Regions from separate parts of the Peribacillus sp. Hz7 genome, predicted to be linked through region 1. Evidence: riboswitches for the same ligand, from Rfam matches in the RefSeq annotation. Region 1 holds a riboswitch; each other region holds the start of a gene.

Region 1 (4,369 bases):
GAAGATCAGCTCAAACACCTGTTGCTGTCATTGAATGGGGAACGACGGACAAACAAAGAACGGTTACTGGAAACCTCGAAACGATTCATGATTTAGTCGTACAGGAGAATATTCAAAACCCAGCGATGGTTCTTGTCGGTGAGGTTGTTCAATTACGTGACAAAATTAAATGGTACGAAAAAATAATAGAAACAGAAACGGTTACACCTTAAAAAGGAGAGATACGACTTGTCGATTATTCAAGCACTGAAAGAGCGGCGCGCGATTCGTAATTATGAGGACATTCCAGTCGAAGAGGAGAAAATTCAGCAGTTATTAGAAGCTGCGACATATGCACCGAATGATCGTCTGCGTGAGCCTTGGAATTTTTATGTGATTAAAGATGAAGCGAAAAAGCGTTATGAAGCATTAGCACAAGAATATTTGCAAGAACGCTTTCCGACTAAGCCTCATTTAGTAGAAAGCTCGCTAAAAGTCGTGACATCGACACCGGTCGTCATTGTTGTAACGGCAGATCAGGTTCCGGATGATTCAGATGCCTCTCACGATAATGTATTTGCAGTATGTTGTGCGATTCAATCGATGTGGCTTGCAGCTGGAGAGCTTGGTCTAGGGTTTGTTTGGCGTACAAGAGGAGTCGGTCTTGTTCATGACGAAAGAATGCATCGGTTTATTGGGTCGCCAGAAAATCAAAAGGTAGTAGGGACAATTTTTATCGGGTATCCAAAAGCCGATCAAGAAGTGCCAGCGACGAAACGAACTCCTTATACCGAAAAAACCGTTTGGCTCTAAATCATAAGGAAAAGAGGAGATTGAGATGGCACGCCAAGGACTGTTCTTGATTTATACAGGTGAGGGAAAAGGAAAAACAACGGCCTCACTTGGTGTGACGCTTCGGGCCATTGGCCGAGGAATGAACGTGAAATACTTGCAGTTTATTAAATCGCCAGAGCGCACATATGGCGAGGCATTGGCACTTCGGAAATTAGGTGTTGAAATGGAGCAATTAGGCATCGGGTTTACATGGACGAAAACACCAGAAGAACATCGAGCAGCTCTAAAGCAGGCTTGGGCAAAAGCGAAAGAAGCGCTTCAAAATCCTGAAACGGATTTGCTTGTATTAGATGAACTCAACAATGCATTAGCGATTTCTACATTTCCAATCGGGGATGTCCTACCGCTTGCAGAAGTGGTGGAAGCGATTCGTAACCGCCCCTCTCATATGCATCTCGTTGTAACAGGGAGAAGTGCAGCGAATGAATTAATCGAACTTGCTGATCTTGTGTCTACGATTGATGCGACGAAACATTACTATGAAAGCGGAATTCCTGCTGTAAAAGGATTAGAATTTTAAAGAAGCGAGGTATGTTTATGACTGCAAAAGCAATTATGATTCAAGGAACATCCTCTGATGTAGGGAAAAGTGTCATTTGTACAGCCTTCTGCCGAATTTTTTCTAATGATGGATTACGTGTTGTGCCCTTTAAATCACAAAACATGGCGCTGAATTCATTCGTGACATCAGATGGCGGTGAGATTGGACGAGCGCAAGGCGTTCAAGCGGAAGCAGCACGTGTCGTTGCGACAACCGATATGAATCCCATTTTATTAAAACCAAAGCAAGATATGGTGTCAGAAGTGATTGTTCATGGTAGACACTTTTTAGATATGGATGCGAGAAGCTATCGTAACAACTTTGTCCAAGAAGCGATGCCAATCGTGGAACAATCCGTTCGTAAGCTGCAACAATCCTATGATGTAATCGTTTTAGAAGGGGCAGGCAGTCCAGCAGAAATTAATTTGAAAGATCGAGATATTGCTAATATGCGAATGGCTCATTTGGCAGATGCAGCGGTTATTTTAGTTGCTGATATCGACCGCGGAGGCGTATTTGCTTCTATTGTCGGAACGCTAGCACTCTTAGATGAAGCGGAAAGAAAGCGTGTTAAGGGCATTATTATTAATAAATTCCGTGGTATGCGTGAACTGCTGGATGACGGAATCCGTTGGGTTGAGCAGGAAACAGGCATCCCGGTCCTCGGTGTTGTTCCATATATTGATGTCAATATTGAAGCGGAAGATTCCCTTGCCCTTTCTTCATTACGTTTTAAAAAACCAAAGCAAAATGAATTTGCGATTGATGTAGCGATGATTCGTCTACCTCGTATTTCTAACTTTACGGATGTGGATCCACTTTTTGATGAACCGGATGTTGGTGTGCGCCTCGTTAGTTTAGTAAAAGAGCTTGGCGAGCCAGATCTATTAATTATTCCGGGTACGAAAAATACAATCGGTGACTTAGCGTGGTTGAAAGAGGAAGGATTTGACCGGGCCATTTGTGAACTTCATGCAAAAGGAAAGCGAGTTATCGGTATATGTGGCGGTTTTCAAATGCTAGGATGTGAATTACTAGACCCTGATGCAGTAGAAGGCAGTGGTGAAAGTGCGATTGGCCTTTCTTTGCTTCCAGTGAAGACCGTTTTTAATAAAGAAAAGAAAACAAAGCAAATGACAGGTCGTCTTGTTCAAGCAATCGGATTAAGTGAGATGACACTTTCAGGTTTTGAAATTCACCTTGGAAGAACAAAAATTGATGCTGCCAAAGCAAGTCCTTTTTTATTATTAGAAGATGGCCGCGAGGATGGTGCCATATCGAATGATGGGCGTGTCATCGGCACGTATTTTCACGGTGTGTTTCATAATCGTCAATTTACGAGAGAACTAGTTAATCAAATTCGTAAACAAAAAGGGTTGCCGGAAGTGCAGGAAACGGTTAAATCGGATGCCGAGAGACGAGAAGAGGCTTATAATTTGCTTGCGAATCATGTAAAGCAACATATTGATATGGAACGCGTGTATCAGCTAATAAATCCTGAATTTTCCTTCGAATCATAAAAAAGATTATCTCCTATCCATCTTTAGTGTATAATCAAGCATAATGAACTATACATATGAAACGGATAAGGTGTCTACATTGACTTAAAAGGGAAGTTGGTGAAAATCCAACGCGGTCCCGCCACTGTTATTAGAAGTTTACAGCGAATGCCACTGTAGGTTTATGGGAAGGTGTTGTAAACGGTTTCTAAAAGCCAGGAGACCTGCCTATCCGAACACTTATAATACCTACGCGGATAGGAAAGTGTATGGCGGATATCCATTTATACATAATAGCCATGCAAACATCTCTTATCCTGTAGGAGGTGTTTTTTCTATGTTCAAAAAAGCAAAATGGGGGATAAGCATGAAAAAATTATCTAGTTTGTCAGCTTTGTTAGTACTTTCGGTAGGTCTTATGGCAGGATGTGGTGATTCTTCTAAAGAAGAAAATGCTTCAACTTCTAAAGGGAATGAGCCAACTGCTACTCAAGCTTTTCCGGTGACAATTAAGGATGCTGCGGGTGAAGAAGTGACAATTGAAAAAGAGCCGAAAAAAATTGTTTCCCTTATTCCGAGCAACACAGAAATTGTTTTTGAACTAGGGGCAGGTGACAATGTTGTCGGTGTTTCAGATAACGATAATTATCCAAAAGAGGTAGAGAAGATTGAGAAAATCGGCGGCATGGAGATGAATACGGAGAAGGTGATTGCAATGGAGCCGGATTTAGTGCTGGCTCATGCCTCTAATGCTCATAATGGAAGCGAAGGAATTAAACAATTAAAAGAAGTAGGTATTCCAGTACTAGTCGTTAATGATTCACAAAACTTTGAACAGGTCTATGAATCCATTGAAATGATTGGTCAAGCAACAGGTGAAAACGAAGCAGCAGAGGAACTTGTTCAAGATATGCAGGAAGATTTAAAAGAGATTGAAGAAAAGGCGAAGGCTGTGACAGAGCAGGACCGTAAGAAAGTGTTGATTGAAGTATCGCCAGCACCTGAAATTTATTCTCCGGGTAAAAATACATTTATGAATGAAATGCTGCAAATGATTGGAGCAGATAATGTAGCAGGAGATCTTGAAGGATGGGCTAAAATTGATGAAGAATCAATGATTGCTGCTAATCCAGATGTAATCGTTACGACTTATGGATACTACACAGAAGATCCAGTTGCCCAAGTGAAAAGCCGCAGCGGGTGGGAAGATGTTACAGCGATTAAACAGGAACAAATCTATGATGTGCATTCTGATTTAGTTACTCGTTCTGGCCCACGTTTAGTAGAGGGAGTAGAGGAACTTGCTGAAGCAATCTATCCGGAAATCTTTAACTAATAATAAACCTTTAGCTTATATTATTGCCGTTAGTTTTCTACTATTCTCGATGATGGTAGGGATTTCAATTGGTTCAGTTTCAGTTCCTTTTCTCACATTATTTCAGATATTAGGTAAGGAAGTATTTCATTTACCCATTGCAGCACAACCAGATACGAT
Region 2 (4,369 bases), on a different contig from region 1:
ACGGCAACTTTATGAGCCGGCGCGGGGTTGAAAAAGGATCTATCACCCTGCATCCAAGCGGTTTGCCGCATGGGCCGCATCCCGGGAAAATTGAAGCTAGTATCGGCAAAAAAGAAACGCTCGAACTCGCGGTCATGGTCGACACATTCCAACCTCTCCATATTGTAAAAGAAGCACATCCAACAGAAGATAACAAATATATGATCAGCTGGCTTCCTTAATACACCTTCTTATACAACGGCAGCAACAATGAATGGACTATACAAGCAGTAAATATGATGAAGTAAGTCCCTTCAACCATTAAGCCTTCCCAAAAATACGTTTACATGTAAAAAGGCTGCCCGAAAGCAACTTTCGAACAGCCTTTATTCTACAAATTATTTTGTAAAAGCATCCGTTAATACTGGAACGATTTGCTTTTTACGAGATACAACACCTTTAAGCGTTGCTGTGTTGTTTGTTAATGATACATTATAAGCTTTTTCAACTGCGCTTGCTTCTTTACCAAGTGCAAGACCTACAGAATCATTATTTAAAATGTCTGTTACAACGAAGAAGAATAGATCTAATCCTTTTTCGTCAATCACTTTATTAATTACTGCTTCGATCTCAGCTTGACGAGCAAGTACGTCATTTGTGTCTACCGCATTCACTTGAGCGATTTCTACTTTTGCTTCTCCCATTGAGAATTCTTTTGCATCAAGAGAAATTAATTGCTCTACTGTTTTGTCGCTTAAATCAGCACCAGCCTTAAGCATTTCTAAACCGTATGCTTCAGCATCTACACCAGCAATCTCTGCTAATTCTTTTGCTGCTGCTACATCTTGGTCTGTGCATGTTGGTGATTTAAACAATAATGTATCAGAAATAATAGCTGATAACATTAAACCAGCAATTTCTTTCGGAACTGATTTTCCATTTTCTTTATACAATTTATTTAAAATCGTTGCTGTACATCCAACAGGCTCAGCACGATAATATAACGGATCACTTGTTTCAAAGTTAGCGATACGGTGATGATCAATAACCTCTAACACTTGTACTTGATCGATATCATCTGCACTTTGTTGACGTTCGTTATGGTCAACTAAAATAACGCCAGCTGCTTCGCCAGCTACTTTTTCAACAAGGCGAGGCGCATCGAAATTAAATTGTGTTAATGCATATTGTGTTTCGCCATTTACTTCACCTAAACGAACTGGTTCAGCTTCAACACCTAATTGTTTTTTTAAATCAGCATAAGCGATACTAGAACAAATTGTATCTGTATCTGGATTTTTATGTCCGAAAATAAGTACTTTTTCCACGTTATTTCTCCTTTTGTGTAAAATTTTATTGGTAATCTTCCTTTGAAAGAATACCATATGTCCCCTCTATTCTATCACAATTTTAGCCATTTTAAATTCCTAATATTCCTTTTTCCTACTTTTTATATAGGTTAAATAATATAATTTATCCTTTCCATGCTCAAAAATAAATAGTTGAAATTTAGCAAAAGATAGATTATGATAATACTTGCAATCAATACTAGATATTGACAAAAATAAACCAAAAACATCTATATATTGATATATAAAGTAAAGGTGCCAGAGATGGCTAAATAGGGAATCCGGTGAGAATCCGGAACTGTCCTCGCAACTGTAAATGTGACGAAATGAGAAAGCCACTGTATTAATCGGAATACGGGAAGGACTCAAAGTAGAGAGATCATAAGTCAGGAGACCTGCCTATACTTCATTCTAGTTTCTTATTCTTCGAGGATTGAGATGATGAAACGATTGCCTAAAAGCTATCTTTACTAGTCTTTTATTTCAGTCGTTTAATCCACTCATTCTCGGGTGGATTTTTTTATTTACCTAAAATACAAAAGGAGGCTTCTTCCCTTGACTACTCTAACAAATTCAAAAGAACAAAGCATGTTGCAGTTGGCTTCCCTATCAAATGATTTCGACCATACACTCCATATGGATAAATACAAACAACGCTTTCAAAAATGGTTGGATCGACAAGCAGATGTAGGTGCTGCACAAACGTCTAAGAAGCTTATCCAAATGGCACTTGAGAACGTCGATATTGATGCTCCAGACTGGACATTCGTTGCTGCTGCAGAATTATTAAACTCTATGTATCGAGAAGCGCAAATCAATCGCGGGTATACAGACACTTCTTACGGCCCGTTCTACGATTTAATAAAACAGCTATCAAGCGTACAAGAAGGGCAACGTTACCCTGTTTATAAAGCGGAATTACTAGAATCTTATACAAAAGCAGAAATGGAAGAATTAGGACGATCTATTGACCCCGAGAAGGATAAGCTTTTCTCTTATATTGGCATCTACTTGCTAAATGACCGTTACTTAGCTCGCCCTGAGAAAAACGCTGTCTATGAGTTGCCGCAAGAACGCTTTATGATTATCGCGATGGAAATTATGCGTAATGAACCGAAAGATAAACGTCTAGATCTAATTAAAGAAGCCTACTGGGCGATGTCTAATCTTTATATGACGGTTGCCACACCTACACTATCCAATGCAGGAAAAACGCACGGACAACTAAGTTCCTGTTTTATTGATGCTGTAGAAGATTCCATTGATGGCATTTATCTTTCAAACTACGATGCCGCAAAAGTATCCAAGTTTGGCGGCGGCGTTGGATTATACGTAGGAAAGATTCGTTCTCTTGGATCAGATATTCGCGGCTTCTCTGGAAACAGCTCTGGCACTACTCCTTGGATTCGCCTATTCAATCAAACGGCGGTTAGCGTAGACCAGCTTGGACAACGAAAAGGTGCGATTGCTATTTACTTAGATGCCTGGCATAAAGACATTATGAGTTTCCTAGACTTAAAAACACAAAACGGGGATGACCGTTTGAAAGCTCATGATATTTTTACTGGGGTTTGTATTCCTGATTTATTTATGGAAGCAGTTCGAGATCGTAAAGAATGGTACTTATTCGATCCGCATAGTGTGAAGCAAAATCTCGGCTTCTCTCTTGAAGATTTTTACGATGAGGAAAAGGGCAACGGAAGCTTCCGTAAGCACTACGCACTCGCTGTTGAAGCAGCCGAACATGGTAAACTCCCAAGCTATGCTTACGAAAAAGTACAAGCGATTGATGTCATGAAAGGAATTATGATTTCACAATTAGAAGAAGGAACTCCTTATATGTTCTATCGCGATGAGGTGAATCGAAAAAATCCGAATCGTCATAAAGGAATGATTTATTGCTCAAATCTATGTACCGAAATCGCCCAAAACCTAAGTCCGACATCGATTACAGAAGAATATGAAACAGAAGATGGCGACATTGTTATCGTAAGAAAAAGCGGAGACTTCGTCGTTTGCAATCTTTCTTCTATTAATTTACCACGTGCTGTTGAAGCGAAAGTTCTAGAACGCTTAATTCCTATTCAAGTACGCATGCTTGATAATGTGATTGATATCAATACCTTACCTGTTAAACAAGCAAAGATTTCTAATCAACGTTATCGCGCGATTGGTCTTGGAACATTCGGATGGCATCACCTGCTCGCGGTCAAAAAAATCTACTGGGAATCTGAAGAAGCGATTCAGCTTGCTGATTCTTTATACGAAACAATCGCTTACTTAACGATTCAAGCATCATGCGAACTAGCAAAAGAAAAAGGCAGCTACCGCTATTTCGAAGGTTCAGACTGGCAGACCGGTCACTATTTCGAACTGCGCGACTACCATGATGAGAAATGGAACGAACTGAAACACAACATTCAACAAAACGGAATTCGTAATGGATATTTGATGGCTGTTGCGCCGAACTCGTCCACAGCAAAAATCGGGAACTCAACAGACGGCATCGATCCATTATACGAAATCGAATTTTATGAGGAAAAGAAGAACTTTAAATTCAAAGTGACAGCGCCTGGTTTAACGCCAAATACGTATGAATACTATAAAAAAACGCGCTTCCATTTAGATCAAAAAGAAAGCATTAAACAAAACGCCGCTCGTCAACGCCATGTAGACCAAGCCATCAGCTTTAATTTATATGTTCATAATACGATTAAAGCGAAAGACTTATTAGATATTCACTTAACCGCTTGGGAAAGCCAACTGAAATCTACCTACTATGTTCGTTCGACTTCTTCGGAATTTAACAATGCTTGTGAAAGCTGTTCATCTTAAAAGCGGAGCCGGTAGAGCTAGACACCAATATTAGCTGAAAAACTACCTGCTTCTCTATCTATCAAGAAAAGGAGCTTAAACATATGACAACTCACATTAAAAAAATCCGAATGTTAGAACCAACGTATCCGACAAAGGCAACCGGCGTATTCAAAGGAGAAGCTTCAGGCTTTCTCCTTTGGAATGACATTCAATATGAGAAATTT
Region 3 (4,369 bases), on a different contig from region 1:
TTCCATTTTCCGAATCTGTCGTAATAGCAGCTAAATAAGAATGCGGGTCAAACGGTACAGCCCATGTTGATGTAAATAATAAATCATACTTACCTTCAAATGCGGTTGTCCAAAAAGTATTACTTTCCTGACTAATCAATTTAATATCTATCCCTAGTTTTCTAAAATCACCTTGAACAAATTCTGCGATTGACTTTTGAATGTTGTCTGTACTATTAAATAGAAGTTCCAGTTGCAACTCTTTTCCGTCTTTTTCTCTAAATGGTTTTCCACCCACTTTTTTCCATCCGGCTTCATCCAATAACTGTTCTGCTTTTGCGGCATCATATTCATAAGGATCTACATTAATCTTTGTGTAATCCAAAACAGGTGGAAATAAAGTATCAGCCTTTTCTTCCATACCATAAAAAATATTATCGATAACAGCCTGTTTATTAAAAGCATGGTTGAGAGCTAACCGAACTTTACGATCTTTAGTAGCTTCGTTATTTGTGTTAAAAAGCAACGTTCTTGTAGCTGTAGGTTCTGACAATTTAGTTTCATATTTTCCAGAATTCTTCAAGAATTGGAATGAATCTTGGCTGATGACGCCGTTACCAAAAATAAAATCAAGTTCCTTTTTCTCAAAAGCTAATACTCTAGACTCGCCGTCCATAATAACTTTAACAACTACCTTATCTACTTTAGGTTTAGTACCCCAATACTGTTCGTTTCTTTCGAATACAGCAAACTCATTTTTCTTATATTCGCTCAATACCCATGGACCAGTGCCAATCGGCGACTTGAGTCCGTCCTTAAATGTATTTTGACTGTCAGGAAAAGCAGCTTCGCCCACAAATCTCAAAGGTCTGACATAAGTTAGTTCTTGAAGAGTTGGATAATACGAGTTATGTAAAGTAAGTTTAAATGTATATTCATCGACTACTTCTGTACTTTTAATTTGATTAATTAATTCCACCCATTCATGTTGTTTACGATTATCTAAAACCGTATCAAAGTTTTTCTTAACGATTTCAGCATTAAATGGCGAACCATCAGAAAATTGAACATCTTTTCTCAAATGGAATACATATTCTTTTCCATCTTTCGATATATCCCAGCTCTCTGCTAACCAAGGCTGAATTTCTCCACCTTCACCGTAATAAACAAGAGGTTCGTATACCATAGCCTGGGAAAAAAATTCATTTGGAAAATACGTGTGTGGATTTAAGTCACCGATATCTCCAGGCCAAGAAAAAGTAACAACTTTTGTTTTTTCTTTATCTGATGCATTTTCTTGATCTTTTGTTGTGTTGCTGCAACCAGCAACAAAGATTGTGAACATTACTAGTAGTCCAACAAATGAACGGAATAAATTAGACCTTTTTAAAAACATATTTTCTCACCTTCAATTACAAATTTTAATTATTCGATAAAATATAAACTACAAAAAAAGCATTCCCAACCAGAATTTATCAGGTCAGAAATGCCTATCGTTTAAGAACAAATTCGTCTTCATAGCACTCTAATACCTCCCCCATCTCCCGTAGGTTTAACAGCATTTCTAGAACGGGCAGGTCTTCTGACTTAGGTTCATCATCTCTATGCGCCTTCCCGGATATTATCCAGTGGCTCTTATACATAGGACTCCCCCTTACAGCGGCGGGACCGTGCCGGATTTTGCACCGGCTTCCCATTTAAGTATTCGCAATTAAACGAATACACCCATTCCAATACCATATGAAATTTTTCTTTATCTTCATAATGAAATATAAAGCTTATCTATCTTGAAAATGATTAAGTGAAAATCATTTGTAAACTATTATATTTTATTAGTTTCAACCTTAAGTAATTTTTGATAAATTCAGCCACTAACCCTATCTATAAACGAAATACAGTAAATAAGAAAGAAATTACACATGTTCTCTCAAAATGGAAATATTCACTTCATGGAAATGAAATCAAAAAAAGTTTACCTATCACAAATTATATTCGTTATTGCAAATTTTTGCTATATCAAATTATGATTCTGATGTTTTTCAGAATGAAACATTAACTATGATTTAGTTAATTCTATTGTGCTTCGATGCTCTTTAATAGAACCTTGAATAGTAAGATGAAGTTTTTTTATCAAATTCAAAATATCTTTGTACTTTTAGAAGAATAAAATCGCTTTGTTGAGTTTGAAATAAAGAATACATATTCTCTTTCTCTGGTAAAGGATATGTAATGAAGACTTGCATCTTCTCGCTGTTTAACAAGATTACGCACAAAATAACTAGTAAAAAACTTTTGATCACCCTAGATATTTTAGTCGTTTTTTTCAGAAGTAATGTCTAGACCGCCAAGCTATAGCACGGCAGGTAATAATAGTGTACAAAATAGAGTAGCGGAAATATTGGTGTTAAAGGAACAACTAGAAAAACTTGACACATATGTGAAGTGTGGTATAGTACTCCATAATCGAATACTATGTAATGCTGGTGCCAGATTGTTTAATCTGGCTTAAAAGGGAAACCGGTGAAAGTCCGGTACTGTCCCGCAACTGTAAATGGGAGCTACCTACAAAAAACCACTGTCGAAGGATGGGAAGGTGTAGTTTAGTGATGATCATAAGTCAGGAGACCTGCCAGTGATTTACAACATCGAAAAAACCTACGGAGGATAGGGAGATGTTAGAACGCTTGCATGACTTGTACAAATATGTACTTTTACATAGAATCGTTTTCACAGCTACTACCTTGTGTAGGAGCTGTTTTTTTATTGTATGGGGATGTGGAAAAATAGAGAGGAGAATCAATAATAGTGAAACAAAAAATTAAACAAGAGAAACTATACAAGTGTGCAAGTAGCAGGGGAAATAAGTGAGGAGCAGCCGTTGAATATAAAACCTATAAGTTTCAAAATGATCCAGCTCTATTTGCTATCGATGCTATTCTTTACAGCCAATTCCGTATTGACTGTAATTTTCCCTCTACAGGCAGAGCATTATGGCTTTAAGACCTCTGAAATTGGAATCATGATGGGGCTTTACATGTTTGTTTGTATGTTCTTACGCCCATTTGCTGGACAAATGATTGCTAAATACGGCGTTAAAAAAGTAATGTGGACATTACTCATTGTTCATGCACTAGCACTACTATTGTATGTTTGGTTAGAAGTGGATAGCTTGTACGCTGTTCGATCACTTCAAGGTGTAGTCACAGCCTTCTTCTCTATGTCGATGCAAATCGGGATTGCAGATATTTTACGAGATAAGGATCGTGGACAAGGGATGGCCATGTATTCACTTTCTACGGTGTTACCAGGATTGTACGGACCTGCACTAGCCCTGTATTTATGGGCGGATATGCAAGCCATTTATGTATTGGTCATCACTCTTGCACTGCTACCACTACTCCTACAATTTAGAACACCATTTGAAGAAACGAAAGCAGCGTCCAAGCCCGTTTCTCTTAAACTCGTAAAAGAAAGTTTTTTAAGCGCTCCAAATAAACAGAGCTTAATACAAGCATCAACTGTTATGCTCACTGGTGCATTCGTCTTTGGTGCGCTTAATACATTCTTACCGCTCTATTTAGTCACAGAAGAAATTGGAACCCCTGTTGCGTACTTGCTATTGCAATCGATGATCGTTGTCGCAAGTAGGTATCTCTTCAGGAAATATATTCCTTCTGATGGCAAGTGGCATACAAATTTTATACTTATCGTATTGAGTACTTCAATCATTGGCACATCCTTGTTATTGTTTGTTACTCAAGTGCCTTGGCTCTTATATGTTTCTGCTATTTTCAATGGATTAGTTTCTGCTATGTTATATCCAACATTGACCACTTATTTATCCTTTGCTATCCCAGAAAAATCGAAGTATGTATTACTCGGTGTTTTCCTCGCCTCTTATGATTTAGGTTTTGCACTAGGTGGCTTTATCATGGGATGGGTTATCCAGTGGTTCTCATATGAAGGACTCTTTATCGTATGCACAGTATTAATCGCTTTAATAATGCTTGTGCTCTTTATACAGAAACCGAAAGAATTATACAAACAGTTGTAACTTTGAAATAAAGTTTGATTAAAAATACTTCACAAACCCATATTTTGCGATAAATACAAAGAACCCATTTTAAACAAGTAGATCAAAATGGGTTCTACAGTTTTGACTGTTTACTTATCTTACAAATCAATTATAAAGGAGAAGTTGATATGAAACGCAATAAACGAAAAAAAGGACTAACCCTATTCTTTTTCATGATGCTAGCACTATCGATTTTTTTCGCTGGATGCTCAAATGATAACGAGAACAGCAAGGAAAAAGAAGAAGATAATATGCTCACAACTTCATGGCCACGCGACGTTGGAGAAATGAATCCGCACATTTACAATCCATCAC

What was found. Region 1 has a riboswitch for cobalamin ahead of ACE199_RS12770 (ABC transporter substrate-binding protein). Riboswitches for the same ligand answer to the same signal wherever they lie in the genome.
Region 2: another riboswitch for cobalamin. It lies ahead of ACE199_RS08880 (ribonucleoside-diphosphate reductase subunit alpha); the one in region 1 lies ahead of ACE199_RS12770 (ABC transporter substrate-binding protein).
Region 3: another riboswitch for cobalamin. It lies ahead of cntE (staphylopine family metallophore export MFS transporter CntE); the one in region 1 lies ahead of ACE199_RS12770 (ABC transporter substrate-binding protein).

The regions. Positions count from the first base shown of each region.
Region 1 is NZ_JBHHJV010000008.1:69,115-73,483, forward strand. It holds gene cobA (uroporphyrinogen-III C-methyltransferase) at 1-212, shown strand, start outside; gene ACE199_RS12755 (nitroreductase family protein) at 229-792, shown strand; gene ACE199_RS12760 (cob(I)yrinic acid a,c-diamide adenosyltransferase) at 818-1,354, shown strand; gene ACE199_RS12765 (cobyric acid synthase) at 1,372-2,895, shown strand; cobalamin riboswitch at 2,947-3,119, shown strand; gene ACE199_RS12770 (ABC transporter substrate-binding protein) at 3,242-4,210, shown strand; gene ACE199_RS12775 (FecCD family ABC transporter permease) at 4,176-4,369, shown strand, end outside.
Region 2 is NZ_JBHHJV010000004.1:272,066-276,434, forward strand. It holds gene ACE199_RS08870 (homogentisate 1,2-dioxygenase) at 1-221, shown strand, start outside; gene ACE199_RS08875 (manganese-dependent inorganic pyrophosphatase) at 378-1,307, opposite strand; cobalamin riboswitch at 1,565-1,745, shown strand; gene ACE199_RS08880 (ribonucleoside-diphosphate reductase subunit alpha) at 1,917-4,163, shown strand; gene ACE199_RS08885 (ribonucleotide-diphosphate reductase subunit beta) at 4,247-4,369, shown strand, end outside.
Region 3 is NZ_JBHHJV010000006.1:46,141-50,509, reverse strand. It holds gene nikA (nickel ABC transporter substrate-binding protein) at 1-1,375, opposite strand, end outside; cobalamin riboswitch at 1,535-1,723, opposite strand; cobalamin riboswitch at 2,446-2,627, shown strand; gene cntE (staphylopine family metallophore export MFS transporter CntE) at 2,858-4,033, shown strand; gene nikA (nickel ABC transporter substrate-binding protein) at 4,183-4,369, shown strand, end outside.